DNA from 3 places in the Bacillus coreaensis genome. Region 3 is predicted to be linked to each of the others. Evidence: riboswitches for the same ligand, from Rfam matches in the RefSeq annotation. Region 3 holds a riboswitch; each other region holds the start of a gene.
What was found. Region 3 has a riboswitch for S-adenosylmethionine ahead of mtnK (S-methyl-5-thioribose kinase). Riboswitches for the same ligand answer to the same signal wherever they lie in the genome.
Positions count from the first base shown of each region.

Region 1: linked by a shared signal. The riboswitch ahead of ACQ5H4_RS21755 (sugar ABC transporter substrate-binding protein) and the one ahead of mtnK (S-methyl-5-thioribose kinase) in region 3 are both predicted to bind S-adenosylmethionine.
Region 2: linked by a shared signal. The riboswitch ahead of ACQ5H4_RS02375 (methionine biosynthesis PLP-dependent protein) and the one ahead of mtnK (S-methyl-5-thioribose kinase) in region 3 are both predicted to bind S-adenosylmethionine.

Region 1 covers NZ_JBOCCY010000023.1:6,281-17,127, reverse strand. Annotated here, with positions in the region: gene ACQ5H4_RS21790 (chlorohydrolase family protein) at 1-1,195, shown strand, start outside; gene ACQ5H4_RS21785 (YibE/F family protein) at 1,374-2,513, shown strand; gene ACQ5H4_RS21780 (YibE/F family protein) at 2,510-3,277, shown strand; gene ganR (galactan degradation operon transcriptional regulator GanR) at 3,391-4,383, opposite strand; gene ACQ5H4_RS21770 (cupin domain-containing protein) at 4,589-5,236, shown strand; gene ACQ5H4_RS21765 (ABC transporter permease) at 5,335-6,336, opposite strand; gene ACQ5H4_RS21760 (sugar ABC transporter ATP-binding protein) at 6,338-7,840, opposite strand; gene ACQ5H4_RS21755 (sugar ABC transporter substrate-binding protein) at 7,911-9,023, opposite strand; SAM riboswitch class I at 9,146-9,253, opposite strand; gene ACQ5H4_RS21750 (cold-shock protein) at 9,647-9,847, opposite strand; gene ACQ5H4_RS21745 (DNA alkylation repair protein) at 10,104-10,811, opposite strand.
Region 2 covers NZ_JBOCCY010000001.1:447,691-458,537, reverse strand. Annotated here, with positions in the region: gene ACQ5H4_RS02420 (hypothetical protein) at 113-403, shown strand; gene yidC (membrane protein insertase YidC) at 430-1,128, shown strand; gene crcB (fluoride efflux transporter CrcB) at 1,165-1,512, opposite strand; gene crcB (fluoride efflux transporter CrcB) at 1,509-1,895, opposite strand; gene ACQ5H4_RS02400 (DUF6501 family protein) at 1,984-2,187, opposite strand; gene ACQ5H4_RS02395 (hypothetical protein) at 2,236-2,469, opposite strand; gene ACQ5H4_RS02390 (gamma-glutamylcyclotransferase family protein) at 2,553-3,416, opposite strand; gene sda (sporulation histidine kinase inhibitor Sda) at 3,605-3,739, shown strand; gene ACQ5H4_RS02380 (hypothetical protein) at 3,812-4,048, opposite strand; SAM riboswitch class I at 4,215-4,319, shown strand; gene ACQ5H4_RS02375 (methionine biosynthesis PLP-dependent protein) at 4,400-5,506, shown strand; gene metC (cystathionine beta-lyase) at 5,509-6,696, shown strand; gene ACQ5H4_RS02365 (bifunctional homocysteine S-methyltransferase/methylenetetrahydrofolate reductase) at 6,693-8,558, shown strand; gene metH (methionine synthase) at 8,536-10,847, shown strand, end outside.
Region 3 covers NZ_JBOCCY010000002.1:161,378-172,224, reverse strand. Annotated here, with positions in the region: gene ACQ5H4_RS04025 (pyridoxal phosphate-dependent aminotransferase) at 1-886, opposite strand, end outside; gene ACQ5H4_RS04020 (carbon-nitrogen family hydrolase) at 1,016-1,792, shown strand; SAM riboswitch class I at 1,861-2,020, shown strand; gene mtnK (S-methyl-5-thioribose kinase) at 2,093-3,280, shown strand; gene ACQ5H4_RS04010 (methylated-DNA--[protein]-cysteine S-methyltransferase) at 3,306-3,803, opposite strand; gene ACQ5H4_RS04005 (PAS domain-containing sensor histidine kinase) at 3,818-5,284, opposite strand; gene ACQ5H4_RS04000 (methyl-accepting chemotaxis protein) at 5,402-7,207, opposite strand; gene ACQ5H4_RS03995 (thiamine pyrophosphate-dependent enzyme) at 7,382-9,676, opposite strand; gene ACQ5H4_RS03990 (2-oxoacid:acceptor oxidoreductase family protein) at 9,676-10,686, opposite strand.

The DNA.
Region 1 (10,847 bases), on a different contig from region 3:
TTGGTCAAAAAAATATTTTGATCGAGGACCAAAGGAATTTTTATCAAAAGAGGAGGAGGCTTTTAAATCGTTATATGCATACACTCAGCTTATTTTAAACGGAATTACAACGGCTATGCCTATTACTTCTGTATTATATAAGCGTTGGGCTGAAACTTATGAAGAGCTTGTGGCCGCGGCAGATCATGCCAAAAGTCTTGGTTTACGTGTATATCTCGGGCCTAGCTACCAAGCAGGAATGCGAGTAGTACATGAGACTGGGGATATTTCGGTCATATACGACGAGGACGCAGGATTGGCTGGTCTTGAGCGTGCTGTCAAGTTTGTTCAGACATTTGATGGAGCTGCGGATGGGCTTATTCGCGGAATGCTGGCTCCCGAACGAATCGAAACGCAAACTCAAGAAGTCCTTCGGCAAACGAAAGCATTTAGCCGCGAGCTAGGCTGTCCAGTACGTTTACACGCTGCTCAAGGGAAGTTTGAGTATAATTATATTACTACTCAGATGGGTAAAACGCCGATTCGTTACTTATATGAGCTTGGATTTTTAGATAAAAATACGGCGATTCCCCATGGGATTTTCACCTCGGAATTTACAGGTGATGTGAATGTGTATGGTTCAGATTTGGCTCTTTTACAAGAGACAAAAACCACGATTATTCACTGTCCGCTGATTATGGGCAGGCATGGAGGTGCTCTTGATTCCTTTGCATCCTATAAAGAACGAGGCATTCCGCTGGCAATCGGTACAGACACCTTTCCGCCAGATATGTTTATAAACATCCGGACCGCATCAATGGTTTCTCGATTGAGATATGGCGAAGTGTATCACTCGAAGTTTAGTGATATTTTCCACGCAGCGACGATTGGCAGCGCTGAATTCCTTGGGCGATCAGATCTTGGTCGCCTTGCTCCCGGAGCGAAGGCTGATCTGATCGCCGTTGACCTTTCCGGCTTTCATTTCGGCCCCATTGATGACCCTTTCATTACCATGTGTATGTCAGCAACTGGGAGAGATATCGTCTTATCTATTATTAATGGGCAAATCGTGATGAAGAATCGCTTGTTGCCGGGGATCGATCTAGACGAACTAAAAATAAAAGGCCAAAGCTATTTTAATAAACTTAAAACCAGTTATGTCGAGAGAGATTATGAAGAACTCGGCGCAGATCAATTGTTTACTAAAGGGTTATAGATGTCTCATTTTTGCACTTTACTCCGCTGGGGTATGGTGCTTTTCCATTTTAATACCTCTAATGTGAATTATTCATACCTTCATCTTAAAACTCTATAAATTATCTATCATCAACATTCTTGTTATTTTTAGCGCATTGTTTTACACTGAGTCCATTCCGATACATGGAGGTTTATTCTTGAATCTAATACTTAACCAGTTGAACAAAATAACTTACAAACAAATCGTGATGTACGTACAAATAGCTCTTTGTTTTGTAGCCTCTGTTATTTTTGTGAATAACAATTACTCATTCTATGAACGCCCGATAGCGAAGGTCATCGAGACCAAACTAGGAGATACCACCAAAGTAAATGACATACATAATAATAAAGATCAACTCTTCACACAACAAGTGGTAGCCGTATTAAAAAATGGAAAGAAAAAGGGAGAGCTGATCCATTTAACCAACCAATATTCCACTTCAGGAGCTTATGACCAAGAATATCAGGTTGGAAATGAACTGTTTGTTTGGATCGATACGAATACCAATGAAGATGGAGTATTAACGGGAAGCATAAAAAATGTAAAACGCGATAAATACGTGCTGATCGTAGCATGGATTTTTATCTTTACTTTGCTTATTGTTGGAAAAAAGCAAGGGTTGTTTTCAATTGTCAGCTTAGCAGTCAATGCCATTATCCTCTCATATGCCTTAGATATGTATGTAAAAACATCAGTCATCAGCTTGTTAGTCGCTTGCTGTATCAGTGCGATTTTATTTACTGCCATCTCTTTATTACTCGTTAATGGTTTTAATGAAAAAACCTATGCAGCAGTAATAGCCACCCTTGTAACAACCTTTGTTTCTCTATTCATAGCTTATCTAGTCCTGTGGCTAACTTCTGAAGAAGGCCTTCGTTACGAAGAAATGCAGTTTCTAACTCGTCCTCCTCAAACGGTATTTATGGCGGGAATATTAGTTGGATCTCTAGGTGCTGTAATGGATGTAGCCATTACTATGTCTTCTTCTATCTTTGGGTTGTACGAAAAAAATAACCATATATCAATAAAAGCGCTTAAAGCTTCTGGAATGGAAATCGGAAAAGATGTGATGGGAACGATGACCAATATATTGTTCTTCGCGTATATAAGTGGATCTATCCCGATGCTCATTTTGTATATGAAAAATGGTTCTCCACTAGGATACACCCTTTCCATGAATCTTTCCCTAGAATTAGCTAGGGCCCTTGCTGGTGGGATTGGAATTGTATTAACGATTCCGATCGGTCTATATATTTCTATCTTTTTTGTAAACCGAAAGAGGGCAAAATCATGAATGCTTTATTCTGTCTAGCAGCGATTTTATTTATTCTAATGGTAGTGATAGGAGGAAAAAAAGGAGCAAAGTCTTTTATTGCTTTATTTTTAAACTTTGCTGTCCTTCTTTTGACCATCCTTATCATGACTGATCCAAGTGCAAACCCAATTATTCTTACCTTAATTGCCTGTACAATCATTAGTTGTATTAATCTCTTTTTTATCAATGATGTAAATAATAAAACCATCACTGCTTTTGTTTCTACCATTATCACCTTGGCTATTTTGCTATTTTTCATTGTGATTGTTACTGAAAAATCAATGATTCAAGGATTTGGAGAAGAAGAAACGGAAGAACTTAGCATGTTCTCTTTGTATTTAGGAGTCGACTTTGTAAAGATTGGGGCGGCCATGATCATTATGAGTACGATAGGAGCCATTATCGATGTGGCCATTTCCATTGCTTCTCCTATGCGTGAGCTCTACAATCATAATCAGCAGGTGAGTAGGATGGATTTATTCTCATTCGGAATCAGCATTGGTAGAGATATACTCGGAACCAATACAAACACATTATTTTTCGCCTTCTTTGGCGGATACTTGGCCATGCTAATTTGGTTTAAAGACCTATCTTACTCACTAGGAGACATTGTCAACTCAAAAATATTCAGTTCTGAAATGATCAACATCCTTTGTGCCGGAATAGGAGTAGCCTTAATTATACCGATTACCTCTTGGATCACTGCTTACTATTTGGATAAAACAAGAGAAAAGTCTCAATAAAAAAGGAGCTTTATGTGTACATAGTGAACACACAAAGCTCCTTTTTCATTACGCTCTTATAACAAGAACGCTTTTACTAGAAAAAATATTCATATTTTACTAATAATCCATTCTTATTCCGTGCTTTTTCTAATCACTAATTCAGAACCAAGGTATAATGTTTTAACAATTTTGCGCTTTTCTACCACTCTTTCAAGCAATAACTGTACGGCATTTTTACATAACTCCATTAAGTCAATATGAAAAGTCGTAAGAGGTGGAGAAACATACTTTGCAATACTAATATTATTTATGCTAATGAGATTGACTCGTCCTGGTATTGCAATTCCATACTCATTTAAGGCCTGTAAACAACCAACCGCTATCGGATCTGCCGCTATGTAAAAAGCAGTAGGTAATTCATCTCCCAATGTATCAATGGCATTCTTCATAAGGTTATACCCGTTATCCACGGAAAAGCCTCTCCGGCAGAATACATAACGATCATTCAAATGACCCTTCTCATCCATATAGGCACGAAATGTTCTTTCTCGAATATCCATTTCTTCAAGCCCTGTATTAGGATTATGATACGTTCCTCCGATGAAGCCGATCCTGCTATGCCCCTTGTCAATAAAGAAATCCACTGCTCTTTTTGTCATTTCAGAAAGGTCAGGTCTAACGGAATCATAGTGAACTGCGTCTGGTGTCGTATCAATGAAAACACCATTTGGGGTAATGCTTCTGAGACGATTTAATTCTTTCTCTGTAAAAGAACCCACTGCTATAAAACCCTTGATAGTATCAGGGATTTTGGCTATTCCATCTGCGATTTTGTACGTGGTAAGCTCCACATTAGTCTTTTTTGCCCACTTTTCTATTTCAAGCCTCATCGTTTTAAAGTAAACATCTTCAAGCTCTTCTTGATCTGTCAGCCAATACAAAAAGGCGATATTATTTACTAACTGCCGAACCGTTTTTCTTCTATAATTAAGCTTCTCAGCTACGTCATATATTTTCTCACGTGTTTCATCTGGTACAGAAAGGCTCTCATCATTATTCAACACACGGGAAACAGTTGAAATCGAAAAACCCGCCTGTTCTGCAATATCTTTAATTGTTGCCATTGTCAATTACCTCCAATTATCCATACCCATATTATACGATTCAACCTCCACCCTAACAAGTAAATTTTTTTACTAGTTAGGAGGAAAAAATTTTATTTGTGATTTTACATTTTGAATTCACCCTACAAAAGTGTACACCTAACAAACTTCTCGTGCATAACATGCCTAGAAGTCTATGTTAAAATAACAGAGGTGAAAAAGATTTATGGTTTCATATATGGATTATACATCACCAACAACTCAGTTTACTTTTGATATCAATAAAAGTCCCTTGTTCATTAAAGATAATAAAAACTATATTAATATATTAAGTATAAAACAGTTGAATACACTTGAAAATGTATCTCTCTTAGATATTTTCCTCAGTACGAATAATGTTGTAGAACCGCACTATCACCAAAATGCAGCCGAACTTGTATACTGTATTTCTGGTTCTGCTACTGTATCAATTCTAAATCCATTTACAAAACAAATACTGAATTACACCATTACACCTGGACAAGTGGCAAATGTTCCACAGGGATGGTGGCATTATGAAATAGCTTTAGTTGACAACACCCATCTTTTGGCTATTTTTAATGCACCGACTCCAGAAGTTATTTTAGGTTCTGATATTTTGAAATTTACCCCTGCAAAAATCATGTCGCATACCTATTGTGTTGACGAAAATCAGTGGAAACAAGCCATTTCAGCAGTTAAACCATCCACATATATAGGTCCATACAAGGATTGTAATAGATCAACGGATCATAGCCATTATCAACATATAAATCAACTTCATGAACAATCCCGATATATTCGGCAATATCCACAGCCACTATACGGTCACCATTATCAGCAATATTCGGGTTAATAGATGTAAATTAATGCAATTCTAGACATGTGAAACCATGATTTTTCATTTTAAAAATAAAAATAGGCCCATTCACATTGAATAGGCCTCTTTAACTATTATTTTTGTTTATAATATGTGATTGCCAATGCAAATGCTAAGACCGTTCCCTTTACAATGTCCATTGCGTAGTAAGGGACAGACATCATCACAAGGCCGTTTGCTAAAATCCCGATCAACACAGCACCTACGAAGGTTCCGAATGCATTTGGCTTACCGGCACCTAAAACGGAAAAACCGATAAAAGCAGCTGCTACAGAATCCATTAAGTAAGGGGCACCTGAGTTGATTTCAGATGTCATAACCCGTGAAGCTAAGACAATTCCTCCAATCGCGGCAAAAAGCGCCGATAGCAGGTAGGCTGCAACTTTGTATTTATTTACCGGTATTCCTGATAGTCTTGCTGCTTCTTTATTTCCCCCGATCACATACATGTATCTTCCGTGTTTCGTGTACGTTAAAAAGATATGAACCACTACAACGACAACGACCATGATCAAAATAATCCACGGTACCTGGCCGATTTTCGAAAAAAACGGACTAATCAGACCTTCTGCCATGGTTCCATCAGGCAACACCATGTTTTGTGAAACAGTCGCTCCCTTTGTATAGGTCAATGCCGTTCCTTGAATAATGAACATGGTTGCAAGCGTCATTAACATATCAGGAATCCGCATTTTTACAATCATAATGGAATTCAATATCCCTACAATTAATGCAGCAGCAATTGCCGAGATAATGGCTACAAAGGTATTTTGTGAAAACCAGACAAACATGGAAATAACGATTGCATTTGATAAGGAGGCCACCGATCCAACGGAAAGATCGAAGCCATCAACCGTTAAACTGATGGTAATTCCGATTGCAATGATGGTTACAATTGAAATGGAACGCAGAATATTTACAATATTATTTCCCTGGATAAAGGCTGGATTGGCCAATGAAAATATGATAATGAGTGCAATGATCGTAATAATCGTTCCATATTTATAAAAAAACTGGAAAAGATCAAATGACGTTTTTACCGGGGTCTGTTTCTTTGCTGTTATGTTTGTCTCCATCTTACCTACCCCCTGTTGAATAGAATAATAGTTCTTCTTCATTTGTTGAGTTTGTTTCTAGTTCCTTCACTGACTTTCCATCATAAAGAACATAAACCCGATTCGTAATTCCCATGATCTCAGAAGCTTCAGATGATGCATAAATAATGGCCTTTCCACGGCTTGCAAGCTCAGCAATTAGGTTAAAAATATCCTTTTTTGCGCCAACGTCTACACCTTTAGTTGGCTCATCAAAAATATAGACATCAGCCTCGGCTACCAGCCACTTTCCAATGGCAACCTTTTGTTGATTACCACCAGAAAGATTTTGAACCTTTGTTTCTTCTGACGGTGTCTTTATTCCCAGACGGTTGATCATTGCTTTTGCAACTAACTTTTCTTTTTTACGATCCAAGAAATTAAATTCCTTTGAAAAACGTCGTAAATTCGCTACAGTTAAATTTGATTCAACCGATTCATATACAAGAATACCTTCTTTTCGGCGCTCTTCAGGGACCAAGGCAAGTCCATTCTTAACCGCTTCATATGGATTTTTAACGCTAACCCTTTTTCCGTTCACCTTGACTTCTCCTGCTATTAATTCGCCTTCAGCCCCGAACAGGGCTTTACAGAACTCGGTCTTACCGGCACCTACAAGCCCGGCGATTCCCACAATCTCTCCTGCTCTGACATTCATGCTGAAATCTTTAATCTTATCTCTAACTGTAAGTCCTTTTACTTCAAGGAATGTGTCTCCAATGGTCATGAATTTATCAGGAAACTGTTCACCGAGTTTTTGACCAAGCATATGCTCCACTACTTTGTTTTGGGTGGTATCCGAAATTCTCTGTCTCTCGACTACTTCCCCATTTCTCATAATCGTAATGTCATCACAAATCTCAAAAATCTCTGGTAGTCGGTGCGATATAAAAATAATTCCAACATCACGTCTCTTTAATTCTTTTACTATACGAAATAATTCATTTGTTTCTGTATGACTAAGAGGTGCTGTCGGCTCATCCAAAATGAGAAATTTACATTCTTTCGACACTGCTCTAGCGATCAAAACCATTTGTTTTTCTGCCAATGTCAATTCACTTACTAGTTTTTTAGTAGGAAGAGTCAAATTCATTTCTACTAGGATGGCGGCCGCTTTCGAATGCAGGCTTTTCCAATTGACCCATTGCTTCTTTCCCATGTTATGGACCGTATCCATTAACATGATATTTTCAGCAACCGTTAAGTTGGGGATCAGAGCTGTATCCACTTCCTGATATACAATTTGAATTCCAGAATCCATGGCACTTTTTGGAGAACGAATGGTCATAGGTTGTCCATTCATTGTGATTTCACCAGTATAGTGGCCATATGCCCCTGCAAGAACCTTCATCAACGTTGATTTCCCAGCACCATTGGCTCCGATTAAGGCATGAGTTCTCCCGCTTTCAACTGAAAAATCCACCTCATTTAATGCTTTAACACCCGGAAATTCAATTGAGACATTCTTCATCTTTAAAGTGGTCATGATGTCACTGTCCTTTCAAAGAAACACTCTCTTTTTCTTTTTAAAAAGAGAGTGTCTATCTACAAGTCCCTTACTTCTTATAATGTTCCTTTAGTGTCTTCATCCAGTCTTCCTCAAATTCTGATGATTGGCCCCATCCTTCAATGATTTCAGTTAGATTGACCATATTAACAGGATCTTTTGATTTTTGAAGGTCTTCTTGAGAGATTAGTGAAGCTTCCAAATCATACGTTTGTGGTGTTTCCTCTCCTGCTAATTTCTTTGCGAGTATTCTCATATTTACTGAACCTATCAACTTAGGATCAACAGCTGCGGTATATCTCCAAGCACTGCCTTCTCTTTGAATTTCCTGCAAATCAGCATTTGAAACATCGATTCCATAGATTTTCACTTCTTCTCTGCCAGCTTCTTTTAACGCACGAGCTGCACCGATAGCAAAAGCATCCCATGTTGCAAAAATCGCATCAAGTTCACCCTTAGGGTATTTATTTAACATTGCGGCAACGGCATTTTGGGTTTGAACACTAGTGTCAGCTGCTGCTACCCCAAAGCGCTCCACTTCTTTTATTCCAGGATTATTTGCTAAAACCTCTTCATAAACCTTATTTCGTCTAACCATAGGTGGGAATCCGTCCACCCATAGGTAAGCAATATTGGCTTCACCTTTTGTTTCTTTTACTAATTGGTCCAATGATAGAGTAGCTAATGCTTCATCATCCTGTGATACTAGAGTGACACCATCAACACTAGTTAAATTTGCATTCGAGTCAAATGCGACTACACTCTTTCCTGCGTCAACAATTTTCTGTATGTCATTCACGGTAGCATCATCGTCACCGTGAGAAATAATAAATCCATCATAATCTTGAGTTAACGCTTGGTTAAGCGCATCATGAAATTTCGCTGTATCTCCATTTGCAGTAAATACATCCACTTGGAATCCTAATGCTTCACCTTCTTGTTTTGCACCAGCTAAGAATTGAGCTGTGTGATCGTCTCCACCAATTTTACGAATAACTTTGATTTTCGGTTGGTCCCCATTTGCAAAGCGGTCAGGTACACCTTCAATCGGTGTGTTCGATCCTGTTGCTTCCTTTGTTTCTCCCCCTGTTGCACAGCCTGTAAGCAAAAGTGTTGCAGCGATCGCTGATACAAATGCACTTCTTAAAAAGTTCTTCTTCATGATTCTTTCTCCCCTTTTTGTTTTTTGTCTTCTTACCAACGTTGCTCTTAGGAGAGTTTTTATAAAATATAAAAAACCTCTCCAGAAAAGAGAGGTTTCATCACAAAATAAGGACTACTCCTCTCTTATCTCTCAAAACAATTTCTTGTTTTGCAGGATTTAGCACCAATTCCATATGGAACGGTTGCTGGGCGTCATCGGGCCAGTCCCTCTGCCACTCTTGATAAGAGAACGTATTTTATTCATTTACTTTAATAAAGTATAAAACTTAATTTAATATTCTATTAACAAAATGTCAATAGTATTTTCTAAATATTATTAATAGGTGTATTTTTCCAAAGATAGCTACAATAGATTCTTCGTATGTATTAAGCCCATCAAAAGGTCCACTTTACTCTAATAAAGATTATCACCGTCTCCGACAAATTGGTGAACTTTAGCGGAATTGAAAGCTATAATTAACACAAACATAATTAGGTGAATTCGTTATGATGTGATACACTTTATCTACCATTTGATTTACTTGCTTACATTGTGCCCCACTCACTCAGTGAGTGGGGATCCTTGTATATAAAAAGAAAAAAACAGACTCTAAAAAGAGCCTGCTTAGTTTGTTTTTATTATTAAGCTTTACGCACGTTAGCTGCTTGAGCTCCACGTTGACCTTGCTCAACGTCAAAAGTAACTGCTTGACCTTCGTCTAAAGATTTAAAACCTTCGCCTTGGATAGCTGAGAAATGAACGAATACGTCTTCTCCGGCTTCACGCTCAATAAATCCGAAACCTTTTTCTGCGTTAAACCATTTTACTTTACCTTGTTCCATTTTGTTTCCTCCTGCTGTGTGCTTTACACACAATGTGTTACTATCCTTGGACTCAGTGATCATCAAGACGAAAAGTTAATCTTATACTATCCTTTACACCGAACAAAAATAATTCTTCTAAAGTTTAACATTTTTTATAAGTATTTGCAAGAACATATCCTCAGTATCCTGCAGGTTACGAGAAAAGCAAACTAAAAAACCTAAATACGTCTAAATAGGAATGTCTATAAAAGGCATTTATACATCAAAACGATTTTTAACATCTTACATACTTGCGTTTGAAACCAAGCTTCCCTCTATCCATTTCTTTTTGAATACTTTCGTATGCGTTTAGTAAACTGCTTTTTTTATTGTCCCGTTTAACTTCTACGATTCCTATTTCCTTTGAGGTCTCAACCGCCTTTTCATGTTGCGGCAAATAGGAAATCCCTACGGTGTATACAAAATTATTCATAGCGGATTTAGTTCGTTCTGGCGAATTATGAATCGTATTTTTTATCATATCAAGCATATTGGAAATCTTACTTTCGGAAAATTCCTTGTCTTTGCGATTTCCTAAAAGCCAGCAGTAGCAACTCCACCCAGCTGACATTCTCAACTCGTCACCACTTGCAATCCATTTATCCGCCACTTCTTGTGCAATATCTGACTCTGATAAAGTGACTGCCACCACGTAATCAGACAGCATATAAAAATACGCTCCGTCCATCCAACGATCAAAATCAGATTCAGTCATAGCTTTCGGGTCTGCAATAATGCCTGCAAAGTACATTGCATCGTAGTTACCTGTGGCATATAGCTCATCAGCTAGTTCTTGATTTATTTTTATTTTCTTTGCAATTGGTTTCATAGCACCTGTAGCCACGCCAAACAGGGGCTCGTGTGCACCATTGGAAATATACATTTTTTTCGTTCGTTCCTTACCAAGAGCTTCAAGTTCCTGCATCACTGTTTCAAAATCCATAGCTATGTACGTCCTTCCTTTATTTTCATCCATTTC
Region 2 (10,847 bases), on a different contig from region 3:
ACGATTTTAAGTAAATTGTCAAAATAAATCCTTATTATCTTCGTATTTGCGCAGGAGTTTATGATTTACTATACTTATAAGGAGAACATTCAAAAGAAGTGAGGTGATTTCGATGGATGAGATTCTATTTGACTTAACAAATTTTTCAACAATGTATACCATTTATGCTTCTGTCGTGATCAGCCTGATCCTTCGATTGGTTTGGATTTGGAACATTGAGTTCCAATTTCTTGATACCGTTTGTTCCTCAACCGATCTAAGCTCGGAACATAGACAACTTGTTTATGAGCGAACATACTCTCACCAACTACACCCTGCACTAGTCTGGATATTTCGATACATTAGACGAAAAGTTGCAGGCAGTGATGATACAGATAGCACCTTTCCTCCTTCAGCCAGATAAAACAAAATGATACGGAGGAAAGATAAATGAGTGAATTTTTTCAAACAGTATTTGTAAACACATTCTCAAACGCCATCCATACCATTGCGATTTTTTTTAACGGAAGCTTCGGTTTATCGATTATATTTCTTACATTAATTGTTCGCCTTCTGCTCATGCCGCTTATGCTTAAGCAGTATAAAGGTCAGCAGCAGATGAAAGAAAAAATGGAGGCACTAAAGCCTGAATTAGATGGTATCCAGGCAAAAATAAAGAAAACAAAAGATAGTAAAGAGCAACAAAAACTGCAGCAAGAAATGATGGGTTTATACCAAAAACACGGAGTAAACCCGTTAGCGATGGGGTGTCTACCCATGCTCATTCAAATGCCTATTTTAATGGGATTTTATTACGCGATTCGAGAATCTCACGAAATTGCAACCCACTCATTTTTATGGTTCAACTTAGGCGAGTCAGATATTTGGATTACTGCAATTGCTGGTATTGTGTATTATTTACAATTCAAAGTGTCTATGTCTAACATAAGTGGTCAACAACAGCAGCAAATGAAGTTCATGGGTCTCCTTTCACCTATTATGATTGTCATGTTTTCATTTAATGCACCTGCTGCTTTACCTCTCTATTGGGCAGTTGGGGGTACTTTCCTCATTATCCAAACACTAATAGGAAAAAAATTATACCAAACACCTGCACCAACACTTTCAGCTAATACAGAAAAAGCATAGTTAAAAGGGTCTGCTCTAATAAGAGCAGACCCTCTTTTATGCCATCATAAATCCAATTGAAGCTAGGACAATTCCTAACCCGTAGCTCAATATCAAATATAGGACGAATGCTTTATGTTCTTTTGATTGCCAAAGCTGTATCAGTTCAAGTTTGAATGTAGAGAATGTAGTAAAAGCACCCATAAATCCAACTCCTAAAAAGGAGTAAACGTCCCCTCTTATCCCCTTACCTACCAACAAACCTAAAAGTAATGAACCTATTGCATTAATAAAGAGTGTACCAATAGGAATGGAAACGTTTATGTACTTTTTCGCAAGTAGACCAATAATATATCTAGCATTTGCTCCAATAAACCCACCTGCAGCGATTAGTATGAAATTCATTGAACAGCCACCCTTTTCTGCCCTATTTGGAAGCCGCCAAATGCACAGACAAGGCCACCTATCATACTTATAAATACATAACAAATAGCTAGAAGATATTGTCCCTCTTGTAAAAGCGAGCTAAGTTCCACACTTAAGGTAGAGAAAGTCGTAAAAGAACCAATTAACCCCGTCCCAATAGCAGCTGCTAAGTCATCAGGGAGCTTTTTTGATAGCAACAGTCTAGAAGTAAACCAACCAAGTGCAAATGCTCCTAACAAATTGGCAAGTAATGTTCCTAAAAATGGTAACCATTTTCCATTAATGGCTAACATATTGTAATAAATACTATATCTCAACACACTTCCAATGGAGCCACCGATACCTACAAATAATAACCTCATAATAATATTCACCCTATTAATTAGAAAAATGACAGATTAAAAGAAAATACTGTTAGCTACCCTGCTAACAGTATTATGTAGTCTGATGTTAAGCTTCTTTAAAATAATCCTTGTAATAGCCGCCGACTTTTCCACTATTATCTATAATAAAGTAAAATTCTTCTGTTTCATTTTTTACTTCGTACACATTTCCTGGTGTTAATTTATTATCTACAATATATTTTTCAGCTTTTGTGTGAACACAAGTTACCTTTTTTATTGTTTCTGACTCTGACCATTTTAGATGAATCACTACAGTCACTCCTTTTACATTATCTATCTTATTATAGAAAGGAAGTAACTACTTAGCAACTTTTTCTAAAAAATGCTTCTTTAAAGGCTTGATTCGAAAATTTCTTTTTGTCACTTTTCGAACTTTGTTTTCTTCAAAGGTAAAAAATTCACCTGTTAAGATATTTTTTAAAGTGATATAACTAATTTCACATATTGTATCTAATCTAATAAACTCTAGATAGTTGTATTGTCGATTATTATACACCAGCTCATAATAGCCATTTTCTCGATTCCCACTCATATTCTGACCCACTTTCTTAAGTTGGTGATATTAAGTGTTTACCACAATGGATACTCGTATTAAACCGATGTACAATAAAAAAGTTAACTATTGCTTGATTTTTTTAGACGATCAAGTTCTTTTAGTAGATATTGATAATACCTTTCACTCAATCTTCCTTTGGCCCCTCTAAGAATTTCGGTCGAATAATGGTCGGGGGGTGACACTTCGGGCATTTTGTTATACACATGGAATGTCAAAACATCCTTTAATATTTCTCCATCGATGTCCACATCTACAAAGGTAGGGCGATACCATCCTCCATAGAACCCCTCTCTACCAAATAAATACTCGACCCCTTCATATGGAGTTAAGTAAACTACCCCTTCGGTTTCACCACCATCTTCTACAATATCTGCTCTTCCGCCATCACTTACTCTGAAAAGATATTTCATGGAGTATCCCTTTAAAACGGCAGCACCGACGAGATTTTTAAAACAGTGATCTACCCCCGCTTTTCGGAATCGTTCATCATCCATACATGAACCATATGCAAAGTAATATACTTGTTCAGGACGATTTTTCATGAATCTATGTAACTTCCAATCTCCGTGGGTGATTTTTTCAGCCTTGCTTGATTCATCCACATTCACATACACGAGCGCTACTTTAGTGCCTTTATCAGTATGAACGGTAACATTTGTTCTGTCATACAAATTAGACTCTTTACCCTCTTCATAATCCTCCAATGCGTCAAGCTGAGGTAAAAGGTTTTTACTAACTTCATATAACTCTCCATGCACCTTACCGGAATCATTGAGTTCTAGTGTAGGATAACCGTTACCTGTATCAAAAAGCTCACCGTTTACCCATGCCTGTTCAGCGATACAAGTAGCTTCTCTGATTAATCTGTGATTCGTTTCATGTCTTCTTAATGTACCATAAACAAAAAGTGTAATCGTATCCATCCTTCTCCCCCATCGTACAAACTATTTACCATATTTTATCATGAAAAAAATCATTACGTGAAAATCCTGTAACAGAATATTAATAATTTTATGGCAGTAAATCTAGAGTTTTGGGTTTTCAAATGGATTAAAACCCGATACAATGATAAAAAGCTAGAAAATTCAGTCCATTTTAAGGAGGCTTGCAAATGAAGATTATGAGTAATGAAATGTTAGTTGTCTCGTATCGGAATGCATTGAAGTCAGGTGAGGATAAAGAATGGGCGAAGTTTTTGAAGAAGGAAATTGAGAAAAGAAATTTGAAACCGACAATTAAATCATAGGACACAACCACCGGCACCCAAGTGCCGGTGGTTTTATTTATCCTCGAAAATAAACAAGACGGGTTTCCCCGTCTATAACTGATTGATCATATTTAAGTAAAGTTGTTGCGGTGGTTGACTGGAGAGACGTTTCTCCTTTTGAGCTGATTCATTCATTTCTCTCATTTCAAGAGGAAAATCCACGTGACCACCTACAGGATAACCTTGAAGACCCTCACCTGATATAAACAATTCAATTCCATCCTCGGTAACAAAAAAGGCGTCTTCACTCAACATATACCGATGATGACATCTGCTTTTCGTTTGCATGAATTTCCCTCCACTTTTTGTTCTCAAACTTATTATATATTAAATGTTCTGAATATTCATATAGTAAATTTTAGGAAATTGTGAACAAAATTGTCGTTAATTTGTAAAAAAGATTGACACTTAGCGATTTACTGTAGTAAAGTTAGAAAAAATTAAATGTTTTGATTTCTTATCAAGAGAGGTCGAGGGTCTGGCCCTATGAAGCCTCAGCAACCATCAATTTTTTGAAAAGGTGCTAATTCCAGCAAGTATTTTACTTGGAAGATAAGAAGAATGGCTCATGTTGATAACAAAGTCTTCTTCTTAGAGAGAAGGCTTTTTTTTATTATTAGGATGTTGGGAGAGACTAAAATGTACAAAAATGAAACAAAGGTAGCGCAGATCGGAAACAGAAGTGAAACTCAAACTGGGACAGTAAACCCACCTGTATACTTTTCGACAGCTTATCGACACGAAGGAATAGGCCAATCAACTGGATTTGATTATATTCGAACAGGTAATCCAACAAGAAAACTTGTAGAGGCAGCAATTGCTGATTTAGAAGGCGGTGACCAAGGATTTGCCTGTAGTTCCGGAATGGCTGCAATCACTACCATTCTTGCACTCTTTGAATCTGGCGACGAATGGATTGTATCAAGAGATTTATACGGTGGAACCTATCGAATTCTAGAGCAAGGATTTAAAAAATGGGGACTTTCAAGTACGTATGTACAAACTCATGATGTGAGCATTATCGAACAGGCTATTACAGAAAAAACGAAAGCCATATTCATTGAAACACCAACCAATCCTCTAATGGAAGAAACGGATATTCAAGCGGTTGCTGAACTAGCGAAGAAATATAATATTTTATTAATTGTCGACAATACGTTTTACACTCCATTACTTCAAAGACCGATTGAGCTTGGAGCTGATATTGTCATTCATAGTGCTACCAAATACTTAGGTGGACATAATGATGTGCTAGCTGGCTTGATCGTCGGGAAAGGAAAAGAGGTTTGTGAACAGCTTGGATTCCACCACAACTCTATTGGAGCTGTTTTAAGTCCGTTTGACTCTTGGCTTCTTATTCGTGGGATGAAGACTTTAGCACTTAGAATGAAACAGCATGAAAAAAATGCAAGCGAACTTGCAAGCTTCTTAAAGAATCATGAAAATGTAGTAGATGTTCTTTACCCAGGCCGCGGCGGCATGCTATCCTTCCGAATAAAAAAAGAAGAGTGGGTTAATTCATTTTTACAAAATCTTAAGCTTATTACGTTTGCAGAAAGTCTTGGGGGTGTAGAAAGCTTCATTACATACCCAGCTACACAGACACACGCGGATATTCCGGAAGAAATTCGTTTTTCAATAGGCGTTTGTAATCGCCTGCTTCGTTTCTCTGTTGGTATTGAAGACGTGGAGGATTTAATTAAAGATATTGACCAAGCTCTTACTCGTTTAAGTTCGGAGGCATAAAAATGACAAAAGAACACAATTTCTCATTTGAAACAAAACTACTTCATAATGAACATAAATTTGATCCAACAAACGGTGCTGTTTCCGTTCCTATTCAACATGCATCCACCTTCCATCAGCATAGCGTCGATGAGTTTGGAAAATACGACTATGGTCGAAGTGCGAATCCAACTCGCGAAGCTTTTGAAACAGTCATTGCTAACCTTGAAGAAGGTACAAACGGATATGCCTTTTCATCAGGTATGGCAGCCATTTCGACTGCGTTTCTCCTTCTCTCTCAAGGAGATCATGTGGTGATCACAGAAGACGTGTATGGTGGGACCTACAGAATGGTGACGGAAGTTCTTTCGCGTTTTGGAATCGAGCACACATTTGTTGATATGACGGACCTCACAGAAGTTAAACAGGCGATTCGTCCGAATACAAAGGTTTTCTATGTAGAAACTCCTTCCAATCCCCTTTTAAAGGTGACAGATATCCGAGCCATTAGTGACATTGCTAAAAGTGTTGGAGCTTTAACCTTTGTTGACAATACATTTTTAACACCTGCTCTACAAAAGCCCTTACTTCTTGGTGCGGATGTGGTGCTTCATAGTGCCACGAAGTTCCTTTCTGGTCATAGTGATGTAGTTGCTGGTGCGATCGTTGTTAACGATCCTGATCTTGCTAAACAGATTGGATTTTTACAAAACTCATTTGGCGCTGTGTTAGGCGTTCAAGATGCGTGGTTAGTGTTACGAGGAATAAAGACCTTATCGGTTCGTATGGACTTCTCAATGAAATCTGCACTAAAAATAGCACACTTCTTGCAGGACCATCCTTCTGTGAAAAAAGTGTACTACCCTGGACTTACTGATCATCCACAGTACGAAATACAAAACGAACAATCAGAAGGGGCCGGAGCTGTTCTTTCGTTTGAACTCGAAAGTGAAGAAGCCGTAAAACAATTTGTTGAATTAACAGAGATCCCTGTATTTGCTGTTAGTTTAGGAGCAGTTGAATCGATCCTCTCTTACCCGGCGAAAATGTCCCATGCAGCAATGCCGATTGAACAACGCTTAAAAAGAGGAATCAGCCAAAGCCTGCTTCGCCTTTCTGTTGGCCTAGAACATCCAGATGATATCATTAAAGACTTCACGGCTGCTCTTGAAACGATAGCCGCGAATTGCCAAGGAGAGAAAGTAAGATGAGCCTTTTAGATAAACTTAAAAAAGACATTGTCATTGGTGATGGTGCAATGGGTACCCTTCTCTACTCTTATGGAACAGATACTTGTTTTGAAGAGTTAAACCTGTCGCATCCGGATGATATTTTTAACATCCATAAGGCCTATCTACGAGCAGGAGCGGATGTTATACAAACGAATACGTACGCTGCCAACTCTTTAAAGCTACAAAGATATGGTCTTGAGGACTCTGTTGAAAAAATTAATCGTGCTGCCGTAAAAGTTGCGAAGCAAGCCATTACAAATGAAAGCTTTGTTGTCGGGACCATTGGTGGTAACCGTGGTATTCGCCCCAACTCATTTTCTTTAGAGGAAATTGTCCAAAGCTTTTCACAGCAACTACATTACTTGCTGCTGGAAGATATTGATGGCCTATTACTTGAAACATACTACGATTTAGATGAAATTGAAGCAGTCCTATCCATTGCCAGAAAGGAAACCAATTTACCTATTATTGCTCAAGTTTCCATGCAGGTCCCTGGCATTATGCAAAATCGAACACCCATTAATGAAGCTCTCTTACGTTTAGAGAGTCTTGGTGCTGATGTGGTCGGTGTGAACTGTCGTCTTGGTCCCCATCATATGCTTGAAAGCTTGGAACAAGTTGAATTACCTAAAAAGGCTCTTCTATCAGCATATCCAAATGCTAGTCTTCCTACGTACACTGATGGGAAATTCCATTATGAAGGAGATGCGGATTATTTCCGAAAAAGTGCACAGGAATTCAGAGCTCAAGGTGTTCGTCTTTTAGGAGGATGCTGTGGCACAACTCCAGCCCATATTGAGGCATTTGCATCAGAACTAAAAGGAACTTCACCGGTGACGGAAAAGCAAGTTGAAGTAAAAAAAGAAGTGGTTCAAGTGAAAACTGTACAACCAAAACGCACGGAACGTCCTCTACAGGAAATTGTTAAAGAAAGATCATCAGTCATTGTTGAATTGGACCCGCCTCGAAAGCTGAACACAAAGAAATTTTTTGAAGGAGCACAAGCGCTTAAGGAAGCCGGTGTTGATGCTATTACATTAGCTGATAATTCACTAGCGTCTCCAAGAATTTGTAATACTAGCTTGGCTCAATTGACCAAAACAAATATCGGCTTACGACCACTTGTTCACATTACTTGTCGTGATCGAAATATTATTGGTCTTCAATCTCATCTGATGGGACTTCATACCCTAGGATTACATGATATATTAGCTATTACAGGCGACCCTGCTCGTGTCGGTGATTTTCCTGGTGCATCATCAGTATATGATGTCTCTTCTTTCGAACTCATTAGCATGATTAAGCAGTTTAATGAGGGCCTTTCCCCTACTGGTAAGGACTTAGGAGAAAAGGGCGTATTTTCGGTTGCTGCCGCGTTTAATCCAAATGTAAAATATATAGATAAAGCTGTTTTACGTATGGAAAAGAAAGCAAAGTATGGAGCAGATTACTTTATTACTCAACCAGTATATTCAGAGGAAAAACTATTAGAGATCTACCATGCAACTAGGCATATCAACCAACCTATTTACATTGGGTTAATGCCACTTACATCGAGTAAAAATGCGGAGTTTCTTCATAACGAAGTACCTGGAATAAAAATTTCTGATTCTATTAGAGAGTTAATGGCTACTTTAAAAGATGATCCTGTTCAGTCAGCTCAAGAAGGAATTGCTATTACTAAGTCCTTGATTGACGCAGCTTCTGAATTGTTTAATGGAATTTATTTAATTACTCCTTTTATGCGCTATGAAATGACCGCACAGCTCGCTACCTATACAAATACGATAAACAGCCAAGTGTTAAGGAGGAAGCTGAATGCAAACAGCATCGTTAAATGAACAACTTAATAAACGAATTCTCATCATGGATGGTGCGATGGGTACGATGCTCCAACAAGAAGCATTAACAGCTAAGGATTTTGGTGGAGAGGAGTATGAGGGTTGTAATGAAATCTTAAACCTCACTGCCCCTGATGTGATTGAAAAAATTCACCTTGAGTACTTACGCGCTGGAGCAGATATTATTGAAACCAATACTTTCGGTGCAACTAGTCTAGTATTAGATGAATACGATTTAGGCACTAAAGCGTATGAAATAAATGTGGTCGCTGCCAAGCTAGCAAGAAAGGCGTGTGATCAAATATCTACACCTGAGTGGCCACGCTTTGTCGCAGGGTCCCTTGGTCCTACAACCAAAACTTTAAGTGTAACAGGTGGAACAACCTTTTCTGCTTTAGTTGAAACATATGAGGAGCAGGTACTCGGTCTTCTAGACGGTAATGTAGATTTACTGCTTCTTGAAACCAGCCAGGACTTGTTAAATGTAAAAGCTGGATTTTTAGGAATTCAAAGAGCCTTCGACCTTCGTAACCGCAAGCTCCCTATTATGATTTCAGGAACGATCGAACCGATGGGAACAACACTTGCTGGTCAATCCATTGAAGCCTTTTATATTTCCATTCAACATATGAACCCTATAGCAGTTGGACTAAATTGTGCAACAGGACCTGAGTTCATGCAGGATCATATTCGTTCCCTTTCTTCCCTATCAAACTCTGCAATCAGTTGTTATCCTAACGCTGGTTTACCTGATGAAGAAGGTCATTATCATGAAACACCTGATTTGCTAGCAAAAAAGCTTGGTAACTTTGCTGCTGAAGGCTGGATTAATATTGTTGGAGGTTGCTGTGGTACAACCCCTGAACATATTAAAGCTATTTCTGATGAGATGAAAAAATACAAGCCTCGTCAACGAATTGAAAACCATACCCACATGGTGTCAGGCATAGAGCCATTTGTATACGATGATCCAACTCTACGACCAATCATGGTTGGGGAACGAACAAATGTTATCGGGTCTAGAAAATTTAAAAGATTGATTAGCGAAGGTAAGATTGAGGAAGCTTCAGAAATTGCTCGTGCACAAGTGAAAAACGGAGCTCACGTTATCGATATCTGCTTGGCGGATCCCGACCGAGACGAAATCGTTGATATGGAGAACTTTATTCAAGAAGTAGTTAAAAAGGTAAAGGTTCCTTTAGTTATCGATTCAACGGATGATAATGTGCTAGAAAAGGCACTTAGTTATTCTCAAGGAAAGGCCATCATCAACTCCATTAACCTGGAAGATGGCGAAGAAAAATTCGAATCGGTTTCCAAGCTCATTCACAAATACGGTGCCGCCATTGTTGTGGGGACCATTGACGAAAAAGGAATGGGTGTCACTGCCGAGAAGAAACTAGAGGTAGCGAAACGTTCTTATGATCTTCTAGTTAATAAATATGGTGTTCCTCCTCAGGATATTATTTTTGATCCGCTTGTCTTCCCTGTTGGTACCGGAGATGAACAATATATTGGATCTGCAAAAGCAACCGTTGACGGAATTCGAATGATTAAAGAGACGATGCCTGAAACTCAAACAATATTGGGAATCAGTAATGTATCCTTTGGTCTTCCACCTGTCGGCCGTGAAGTGTTGAACTCTGTTTTCCTTTATCACTGTACGGTTGCTGGATTGGATTACGCGATTGTTAATACAGAAAAACTCGAACGTTTTGCAAGTATTCCACCTGAGGAAGTAAAATTGGCTGAAGATCTTCTTTTCCATACTACAGATGAAACACTAGCTGTTTTTACAGATTTTTACCGAGAAAAGAAAAAAGAAGCCAAAAGCACGCTACCGGATATGACATTAGAGGAGAGACTCGCTTACTATATCGTTGAGGGCACAAAAGAAGGATTAATCCCTGACTTAGAGCTTGCTTTATCATCCTACCCTGCCCCACTAGATATCATTAATGGTCCATTAATGGATGGAATGAAGGAAGTAGGTCGCCTATTTAATGACAATCAATTGATCGTAGCTGAGGTACTTCAAAGTGCTGAAGTAATGAAAGCCTCCGTTTCCTTCTTAGAACCACATATGGAAGCTGGAGATACATCTGCATCAAAAGGGAAAGTAATTCTAGCTACTGTAAAAGGTGATGTTCATGATATCGGTAAAAACTTGGTGGATATTATCTTAAGCAATAATGGATATGATGTAGTTGACTTAGGTATAAAGGTAACCCCTACTACACTAATCGAATCAATAAAAAAGGAAAATCCCGACATTGTTGGATTATCAGG
Region 3 (10,847 bases):
ACTCTCGTACACAACTTTGAGACTCAGTTAATGCTGCAACTGCCGCTTCTTGGACAGCTCCAAAAAGACTTACATATAAATGGTCTTGCAACAAATTAAGAGCTGAAATGACACTTTCATTTCCAACCGCAAAGCCTACTCTCCAACCAGCCATATTATACGTCTTAGATAACGTATAAATTTCAATCCCGACGTCTTTTGCACCCTCTGTTTGTAGGAAACTAATCGGTTTATGACCATTAAAGCCTATCGCTCCATATGCAAAATCATGAACAACACAAATCTCGTGCTCTTTGGCAAGCGCGACTGTATCCTCGAAAAAATTAGCATTTGCTATTGCGCCTGTCGGGTTATTCGGATAATTTAAGAACATAAGCTTTGCCTTTTCTAGCTCGCTATCTGATAGAGCCGTATAATCAGGAAGAAAATGATTTTCTTCTTTCAATGGCATGGTAATCATTTCTGCTTGTGCAAGAGCTACCCCCGACCAATAGTCAGGATAACCCGGATCAGGGACGAGAACATGTTCACCTGGATTTAATAGGCATTGTGGGATTTCAACAAGCCCAGCTTTTCCTCCAAAAAGGATGGCAACTTCTTTTTCTGGATTGATATCTACGTTATATTCTCTTTTATAAAATGTCGCAGCCGCCTCTTTTAATGACGCGAAGCCTTGGAAGGGAGAGTATTTGTGATTATTCGGATTCTCTGCAGCCACTTGCAGGGCTTTTACGATATGTGAAGCTGTCGGTTGATCAGGGTTTCCCTGACCCAGGTTTATCACATCATGACCATCTCTGATCTGCTTATTTACTTTTGCAACAAGTGAAGCGAAGAATTGTTTAGGTAAGCTTTTTAATAATTTTGATTGAGGATATATCATCATTTTTCCACCTACTTTATATTTTCGGGCAATTGGCAATTTTTATATTGAAAAACTAGTCACAAATGTATATCGTAAATGACAACTTGTAAAGTATTTTTACTATTTTTTTTTTAGAAAAGGTGGTTTCTTATGAGAGTTTCTTGTATTCAGATGGACATAAGCTTTGGAAATGTAGAAGAAAACTTTCAAAAAGCGGAAAGATTAATAGAGTCAGCCATGGCTGAAAAACCTGACTTAGTCATCCTTCCAGAACTGTGGACGACAGGCTATGACTTAACCCGACTCGATGTTCTTGCAGATGTGGAAGCAAAAAAGAGCATTGAATTTTTGCAAAAATTAGCTAAACAACATCGTGTGCATATTGTTGGTGGCTCTGTTGCTTCTCAAGAAAACAACGGTGTGTATAACAAATTGCTTGTCATAAATAACGAAGGTGAACTTGTTTCCACATACAGCAAAGCGCATCTTTTTAAACTAATGAACGAGCATGAACATCTTCAATCTGGAAGTACAAAAGGCATATTTGCGCTCGACAATCACTTATTTGCAGGATTGATATGCTATGATATTCGCTTTCCTGAATGGATTCGGGCTCATACGACAGAAGGAGCGGAGACCATCGTGGTGGTTGCTGAGTGGCCTCTCCCTCGTTTGAACCATTGGAGATCTTTATTAATTGCTAGAGCGATTGAAAATCAATGTTTTGTCATAGCATGTAATCGTTCTGGCTCAGATCCTGACAATGTGTTTGCTGGTCATTCTTTGATTATTAATCCTTGGGGGGAAGTAATTGCAGAGGGAGACGAATATGAATCCATTGTTACTGGTCTAATTGATTTAGCAGAAGTGAAGAAAGTCCGTAACATGATTCCGATATTTTCAGACCGCCGGACAGACTTATATTAAAAACTATTGACAACTTTAACACTATGCTGATATGATTCTCATCAGTAAATATTAACTGAAAATTACATCTCTTATCAAGAGTAGGCAGAGGGATTTGGCCCGATGAAGCCCAGCAACCGACCGTAATTCCATTGTGAAATGGGGCGCTATCGATTTAGCGCCGGATAATATCCGTAAGGCACGGTGCTAATTCCAACAGAAAGAAATTTCCTTTCTGGTAGATAAGAGGTTTGTTGACTACAGCCTCAAACCTCTTTCTAGCAGAAAGAGGTTTTTTTATGCAATAGGAGGATAATCATTATGTCAACAGTAGTACAAGAAACTTATCAACCATTAACAGAAGAAACAGCCATCTCACTAGCAAAAGAGAGAAATTTATTCTCCGAAAATAGTACTCTATCGTGTACAGAAATAGGAGATGGAAATTTAAATTTAGTTTTTCATATTAAAGATCAAGATCAAAAAGGCATCATTATAAAACAAGCTCTTCCATATGCAAAAGTAGTAGGAGAATCATGGCCCCTCACTTTAAAACGAGCAACGATAGAAGCAGAAGCATTAAAACTATTTAAAAAGCACGCTCCTGAATTTGTTCCTGAAGTGTATTATACGAACGAAGTGTTAGCAATAACGATTATGGAAGATTTATCTCATTTAACTATCGCTAGAAAAGGGTTAATTGATGGAAACGAGTATCCCCTGCTTGCAAGTCATCTTGGAACATACTTAGCCAATACAACTTTTTTCACATCGGAGTTTGGTTTGGATAAAGGTCAAAAGAAAGAGCTTGTTAGAAAATTTATTAACCCAGAATTATGTAAAATTACTGAGGACCTCATTTTCTCAGATCCTTACTTTGATGCAGAGACAAATGATTTTGAACCACAGCTTACTTCAACAGTTGAAAAACTATGGAAGGATACAGATTTAAAACTTCAAGTAGCGTTACTGAGAAAAAGCTTTTTAACCGAAGCTGAAGCACTTTTACATGGTGATCTTCATACAGGCAGCTTATTTGTGTCGAAGGAAGAAACAAAAGTAATTGACCCAGAATTTGCATACTTTGGTCCTGTAGGTTTTGATATGGGTCAAGTAATTGCAAATTTATTGTTCCAAGCTATTGCCTTCGAAGAAAAATCACATGCGGTATACTCACATGTAAGAACGTTCTGGAATGTGTATGAAAATCAATTTTCAGTCCTATGGGAACAAGACAATTTAGAACCATTTGCCCGTATTGACGGTTTCCTTTCTTCTACTCTACAAAAATACTTTCAGGATGCGGTTGGATTTGCTGGGTGTGAACTTATAAGAAGAACAATCGGTCTTGCCCATGTTGCGGACTTGGATGGTCTTTCGGATGAAAAGGAACGAATTGCTGCGAAAGAAAAATCTTTAGCGTTAGGAAGAACATTAATTCTTAAGCGTAATGAATTCACATCCATTGAAGAGTTAGTTACATTTTTACACACAAAAAAATACGAGTAGAAGGAATTCTCTACTCGTATTCTTACTATTGTTTAAAGCCAGCTCCTTCTAGTGTAAGGAGCTTTTCCTTTATATCTGTACGCGTTCCTGCATAGCCAGTTAGCTTTTTATTTTTCCCAATAACTCTATGACATGGAATAATAATAGGAAGACGGTTCGCTTTATTCGCCTGTCCGATCGCACGAACGGCTTTACTATTCCCTATCTTTTCTGCTACTTCCTGATAGCTGTATGTTGTTCCAAATGGAATCGAGTGTAGGACCTTCCAAACAGAGCATTGAAACTCAGTTCCTTCCATCTGAAGTGGTAAATCAAAACCCTTTCTTCTCTTTGAAAAGTAGTCCTCCATTTGCTGCACCGCTTCTTGTACTAGTTCATTTTCAAGTGAAAGGATCAACTGATGACCATTTTCGTGCTTCTGAAAATCCTCTTCTCCAATATGAACGGCCGATACTAGTTCATTTTCTACTACTATATAAATGGTGCCTAACTCCGATTCAACCGTTCCATACAATCTATTCATACATGATTCCACCTTTATTTTCCTACTGGTAAATACACATGAAATACCGTCCCTTTTCCAACTTCACTTTCAACTTTAATCGTCCCCTCGTGCTCTTCTATAATCCGATAAGAAACCATAAGACCTAGGCCTGTTCCCCTCTCTTTGGTCGTATAGAACGGCTGACCAAGCTTTTTCAGTTTTTCCTCCGGTATTCCATAGCCTTCATCCTTTATGGAAATATGTATCCGATCATCAGTTGTTTGATTCATTGAAATCGTAATATATCCGCCGCTCGGCATAACTTCTATGCCATTTTTAATCATGTTAATAAAGACCTTTTTCAGCTGATTAGGTTCACAGATTAATGTTGGTAAATCATCATCGTAATGAAGGAGGAACTGAACATTGTACAAAACAGCTTGTGCACTTAATAGATTGACCGTTTCAGACATAATCTGAGTAATACTATGATCCACAAATTTGATCGCTTGTGGTTTTGCTAATATTAAAAATTCATTTATAATCGCATCAATACGATTCAGTTCTGTTGAGATCACATCAAAGTACATGGAATGCTTTCCTTCACTAGAGTCCTCTAAAAGCTGAATAAAACCTTTCAACGCAGTCATCGGATTACGAATTTCATGGGCAACTCCAGCTGCCAACTGACCGATTACACTAAGGGTATCAGATTTATGAAGATTCGCCTCCATTTCAAGCTTTTCCGTAACATCCCTGAAGGTTGTTAAACTTAGGTTACTTACTACATTTTGCTTCGTAGAATACTCATAATGCAAAGTCTTCCCACTTCTTGTCGTTAATGTTAACGTACCTGTTGCATGACCTTCAAGCATGAGATTTTTCATAACTTCATTTAACTCTTCATCCGGAAAATGACAATTGATCAGTAAATCACGCATTGTTTTTCCGACAACTTCATATTTATTTGCTTTCAAGTACTTTTCACCGGCAGGGTTCACATCAATAATTCTTTGATTTTCATCCCATAATAACATTCCGTCAAGAGAACCTTCAAAAATTTTCCGGAATTTTTGCTCACTCTCTCTTAACTTTTTTTCCATTTGATACCGTTCAGTCACATTTCTAAAAATGGTCATATGATATCCATCAACGACAAAAAGCTTGGTTGAAAACTCCAGATATTTCATTTGACCATTGTACATTTGAAATAGTAATTCGTCTCGAATGGAACCCCTTCTGTTTAAGTCCTGTATGATGGTATGATATTTTTCATCCTTTTCGTACACAAAAGCATCAATTGGATATTGCTTTAATATATTAAGGCTACATTCAAATAAGCGACAGGCTGCATCGTTTGCGTCAATGATACTCATATTTTCATTCCAAAATATAATCGCATCAAGAGATTCTATAAAAAATGATTTAAATAGATCCTCAATTGGTATCTCTATATTATTTTTATTCATTTGATTGATTCGCATATTCTCCATACCTACACTTGAAAGGAACGTATTCACGGTATCTCTCCTTAAAAAGGACTTCTTAATTATGAATTCTACACTATTCCTAAAACTCCTCTATAGGAAAAAAGAACGCTTTCTGATGAATGCGTTCTTTTTCATTTTTTCACAGTTCTATATCTTAAAATTAGAAACCATCGCATTTAACTGGTCTGCAAGTTGAGATAATGATTGGATATTGTCTGATATCCCTTCCATAGACTCGTTCGTTTGAAGTACGGAGGCGCTTGTTTCTTCAATTCCTGCTGCCGATTCTTGTGAAACAGACACAATTGATTCAATAGACTTATTCATATATATCGTTTGTGAGGAAATTTCATCCAAGCTCGTAGATATCTCTTTAACATGTGTGGACATCTCATTCACCGAATGATAAATTCGATTAAACGTCTCACCAGTAACATTAATTTGCTGTGTACCTCTCTCCACTTGATCATACCCGTCCTTTAAGGAGTTCACCACGTCATTTGATTCCACTTGAATGCCATTCACGATATTAGTAATATCTCCTACTGAAAGAGTTACTTGTTCTGCTAATTTACGAACCTCATCTGCAACAACTGCAAACCCTCTTCCATGTTCGCCTGCCCTCGCCGCCTCAATGGCTGCATTTAATGCAAGTAGATTGGTTTGCGATGCAATATCTTGTATTACTTTCACAAGCGAGTTAATCTTCTTTGTTCTCTCATTTAATCCTTGAACCTTTTCCACAGAAGAATTCATAATCTCATTAATCGTCTTCATCTGTGCCTGAGATTTCTGCATTAAATCATGACCTTGATTGGTCAAGCTTAGTACATGATTAGAGGAATCTTTTATCACTGTCCCACTATTGGTTGCCTGATCTACCTTTGTTAAGTAAACATCCATCATTTCTGCCAGCGTTGAAGAAGAGTGCGCTTGCTCTTCGGCTCCTGCAGATAATTCCTCCATAGTAGAGGCCACCTGCTGGCTAGCTGCCTTTACTTCCAAAGAAGCAAGTGTTAATTCACCACTCCTGTCATTTACCGCCGAAGAAACAGCACTAATCTCTTGAATCATGGATTGTAGCTGGTTTTTCATCGTGTCTATCGCTTTACTTAAATCTGTAATTTCATCTTTGTCACTTGTCTGAATCAATTCAACATCTAGATTTCCATTTGAAATTTCATTTGCAACTTCCACTATTGAATTTAATCTACTTGAGATTGCTCTTGATACAAGAAGAATAGTAATAACACCTATTGCAGCAGATACGATAATAGAAATAACTAGCACCACCAACACAGTGGTTAAACTAGCTTTTGCAGTTGAAACTGAATTGGAGGATTCCTTTTTTAATTCTTCCGAAAGATCATTAAGTCTTACGACTGTCTCATAAACAATATTATCTACCTGCAACTTACCAAGACGGTACTTATACTCGTTCCCTGCTTGCAGTTCGGTAACAATTACATCGGTAAAAAGATCGGTGATTTTCTGATCATTTTTACCAATTTCTGAGAAGATTGTTTGGGTTTTTTCTGATTGTAAAGCTGGTTGAATTTCTTTTTTCAGATGATCAAATTCCTTTGATATCTCGTTAAACTGATCAACATGTCTAGTTTTTGTATCAACTATGTAAGTACCAATCATGCTATTCTTTTGATGAAAAATAGCACTAGCTTCAGAGATCATGACTGCCTTTTCGCCAGCTGCCTTTACATTCTCCATTTGTTTGTTTGCTAATGTTAAAAGGGTAAATGATATGGTTGTTGAGGCAGTAAACAAAATAAGCATTAACACAAGAGCTGCTCCGTATTTTTGCCCTAGTCTTAATGAATCCCACCTACTTTTAAGAGGAAATCTTGAAGGAAATTGAAAACTATATCTATTCCTATTATTACTTGATGTCCTTTTTCGCTTTAATAAACTTAAGAGTCGATTTTTTACCCTAAACATGTTATACTCCCCCGTTTGTCCTGTTCTTGTTAGATAATCTTACAAGTCTATTTTCCTATATATAGTTACTTTTACTCATTATAATAAAGAAATTTTGAATTTGAAATACAAATTGTAAAAATATTTCGAACCTAAAAGTAAAAGGAGCAAAGTAGTTAACTTTGCTCCTCCCTATTATAATAATGGATTTTCGTGCTTTGCCTTCAGACGTTGCCATCTCGCTTCAATTTCCTTACCAAAATCATCAAGCATTGGTTTGTTTTCTTCTTTCAGTAAGTGTTTGGTTTTACCCATGTAGGCTAACCAATCTGACAAAGGGATACGCTTTTTCTTATCTTCCGGATTGTACGTAATGGTCGTTTCCCTTTGTTCCACTTCATATAGAGGAAAGAAACATGAATTTACAGCTGCTTCCATAATAGTTTGACCAAATCTTTCCTCAGACTTCCAGTTTAATGGGCAAGTAATTAAGATCTTTCCATAAACCGTTCCCACGTTTTGGGCATACCACTGAGCTTTTGCCGCTTTTTTAATCAAGTCTTGTGGAAATGCTTCCGTACCAGTAAACACATACGGAATATTTGTAGAAGCCATTATTTGTGCTGTATCTTTATGATGGAATGCCTTTCCTTGCTGTGCTTTCCCTACATTGGTTGTGCTCGTCATATGACCCATTGGAGTAGAATATGACATTTGTGACCCAGTATTCATATACCCTTCATTATCATACTCAAGCATAATTAGTTTATGATTTCTTAGGGCCGTTCCAATTGCAGAACCCATACCAATGTCCATCCCACCATCACCAGTAATCATCACATATGTGACATCATCTGAAACCGATACTTCTCCTCTTTCCTTTAACTCTAAAAATGCTTCAAGTGTACCAGATAGAGTTGCAGGGCCATTTTGGAATAAATTATGAATCATGGTTTGCTTATGTGATGAATGTGGATATGCAGTTGTGACAACATATGCACAGCCTGTTTGGAATAAAACCACCACATCTCCTTCTATCCCTTTAAAGAATAGCTCGAGTCCTGGGAAGATGCCACAACCAGGACACGCACCATGTCCTGATGCTAGTCTCTTTGGCTTTGTCGTCAAAGCACGTAAAGGCGGAATTTTCACCTTAAGCTTTTTCGTTTCTTCATCTTGTTTCACTTCAATTAATCCCGTTTTAAATGCATCACCATACTGAGGTTCAATAACTGGTTTCAGCACATGTTCAACTTCACCAGGTAGATGACCATAATAATCAAACGCCTTTTCAACATAGCCTTTTTCCTTTGCATCAAGTGCAAGTTTAAAGAACTCCGCCGCATCATCCGCGTAAAAATCCTTGCCTCCAAGTCCGAACACACGACTTAATACAAGGGTTTGATTTTCTTTATCCTCCTGTAAAGCAGATTTCACCTCATGAGTAAGGTTTGGTCCGTTTGCACCATATGAATCTGCTCGTTCCCCAATAAGGAGTGCTTTTATATTTTTCAGTGCCACACGAATCTGTTCAGATGGGAATGGCCGAATAATATTCGGACTGATTACTCCAGCTTTTATTCCTTTAGCGCGGAGCTGGTCTACTACATCCTTTGCAGATTCTGCCGCAGAATTTAATAAGAATAAAGCAACTTCTGCATCCTCCATTCCGTACAGGTCAAGTACGGGATATTCCCTACCTGAAATTTTTTTGTACTGCTCTGCTACCTCTTTAAAAACATCGCCTGCCGCATACATTGCTTCGGATTGCTGGAAATGATTGTTTAATAGATCATCACCATTCATATGAGCTCCGATCGTGACTGGTTTTTTCGGATCTCGAGCAAAATGATACTCAGTTGGGCATTCTCCTACAAAATCTTGTACTACTTTTCGATCTTTAAAATAGTTTACCTTACGCTTTTGATGAGAAGTAAAGAAGCCATCATAAGCGACAATCACCGGTAATCTAACCTTTGAATGCTCAGCTATTTTTAGAGCCATTATGTTCATATCGTATACTGCCTGAGGCGTTCTTGCCGTTAATATCACCCAACCCGTATTTAACGCAAAATATAAATCAGAGTGATCTCCTCTTATATCTAACGGTCCACTAATAGATCTAGTAACCAGATTCATAACCATCGGGAATCTGGTGCCAGATTGTACCGGGAGCTGTTCAAGCATATACATTAATCCATTTGCACTTGTAGCATTAAACACACGTGCACCTGTCACAGCTGCTCCGTAACAAATACCCGCAGAACCATGCTCTCCATCCGCTGCAATCAATTTAATATTATGTTCTCCACGAGCTTTCATCTGATCTAAATACTGTGCCACCTCTGTTGATGGGGTAATCGGAAAGTATCCCATTAAATGATAGTTGATTTGAGCTGCTGCCATTGCGGCCATTTCATTCCCAGATTCAAATGTAGCTAATTGTTCAGGCAAACCCATTGCTTGTAATTCTTTTTCTAAAGTTGCCATTACCTTACACCCCCTACAAATGGAAAATATTGTTTTACTGAATGTTCTTTTGCATAACCAATCATTTCTCGAAGGTCATTTAATGCTTCTGTCGGACAAGCCTCAACACACTTCAAGCAACCTTTACAATATTGATAGTCAATCCCCTTAAGGAAGGTCTGTTTTCGGCCTCGTTTATCTTCTCCTTCTTCCCAAACGAAGCAGTAGTCAGGACAAACTGTATCGCAAGCAGCACAATTGATACATTTTTCTTGGTGGAATTCTGGAACAAATCCTTGTCTAGAGCCACTTAAATCCTTCAAAATACTATTCGCTTGAGAAATCATTACTCCCCCAATAGCCTGTGTGTTATATCCGAGCTGGGGTACAGGTCTAGTAAAGGATCTTCCTTCTGCATGTTCTGGTACCTCGTAAGTTTTGAATTGCACATCATTGTATCCACGATCAAATGTACGAATATTCGGTTCAACTAAGTGTGGATATTTCTTTTCAAACGTTTTTCGAATCACATCCCTCATGGAATCAGGATTTAAAAAACTACATATGCGGAATAAGGCACCTAGCATAGCAGTATTCACTTTTGTCTTTTCTTCTACGGCAATGCCAAGTGCATCAACGATGGCCAATGTACCATAGTTTAGTTTCAAGTCTTTTTTTACGTCATCAAAACCTCTTGTTGAATTAACCAATACAATACCGTCACCAGTTAAACCACTTACCACATCAACCGTTTTATATAAAGCCTCATGAAAAACCCCAATTACATGAGGCTGCTCTATTGGACTATGGTCTCTAATGGCGACTTCAGCATCGCAAAACCGGATAAAGCTTTTTACTGGTGATCCTTTCTTTTCTGATCCATAAGAAGAAAAGTTTGAACCATTCAATCCGTGCCCAAGCACCCCAGATTCAGCTAACATTTTTCCGGCTAAGTTCGCACCTAATCCTCCGATAGATTCCAATCGGATTTCAAAAAAACCTAACTCATTTTTAACAGGTAAAATTGACATAAGCTCCCCCCAAAACGAAATGTAATTGTTTAAATTTTAAGGCAATGGGCCATTTTACGCTGTGATAAATATCAAACAATTGCTATATTTTTATGAAACAGCTACATTTTTTTATGATATTCCCTCTATAATTAAGAGAAATCCGTTATATAACAGATAAA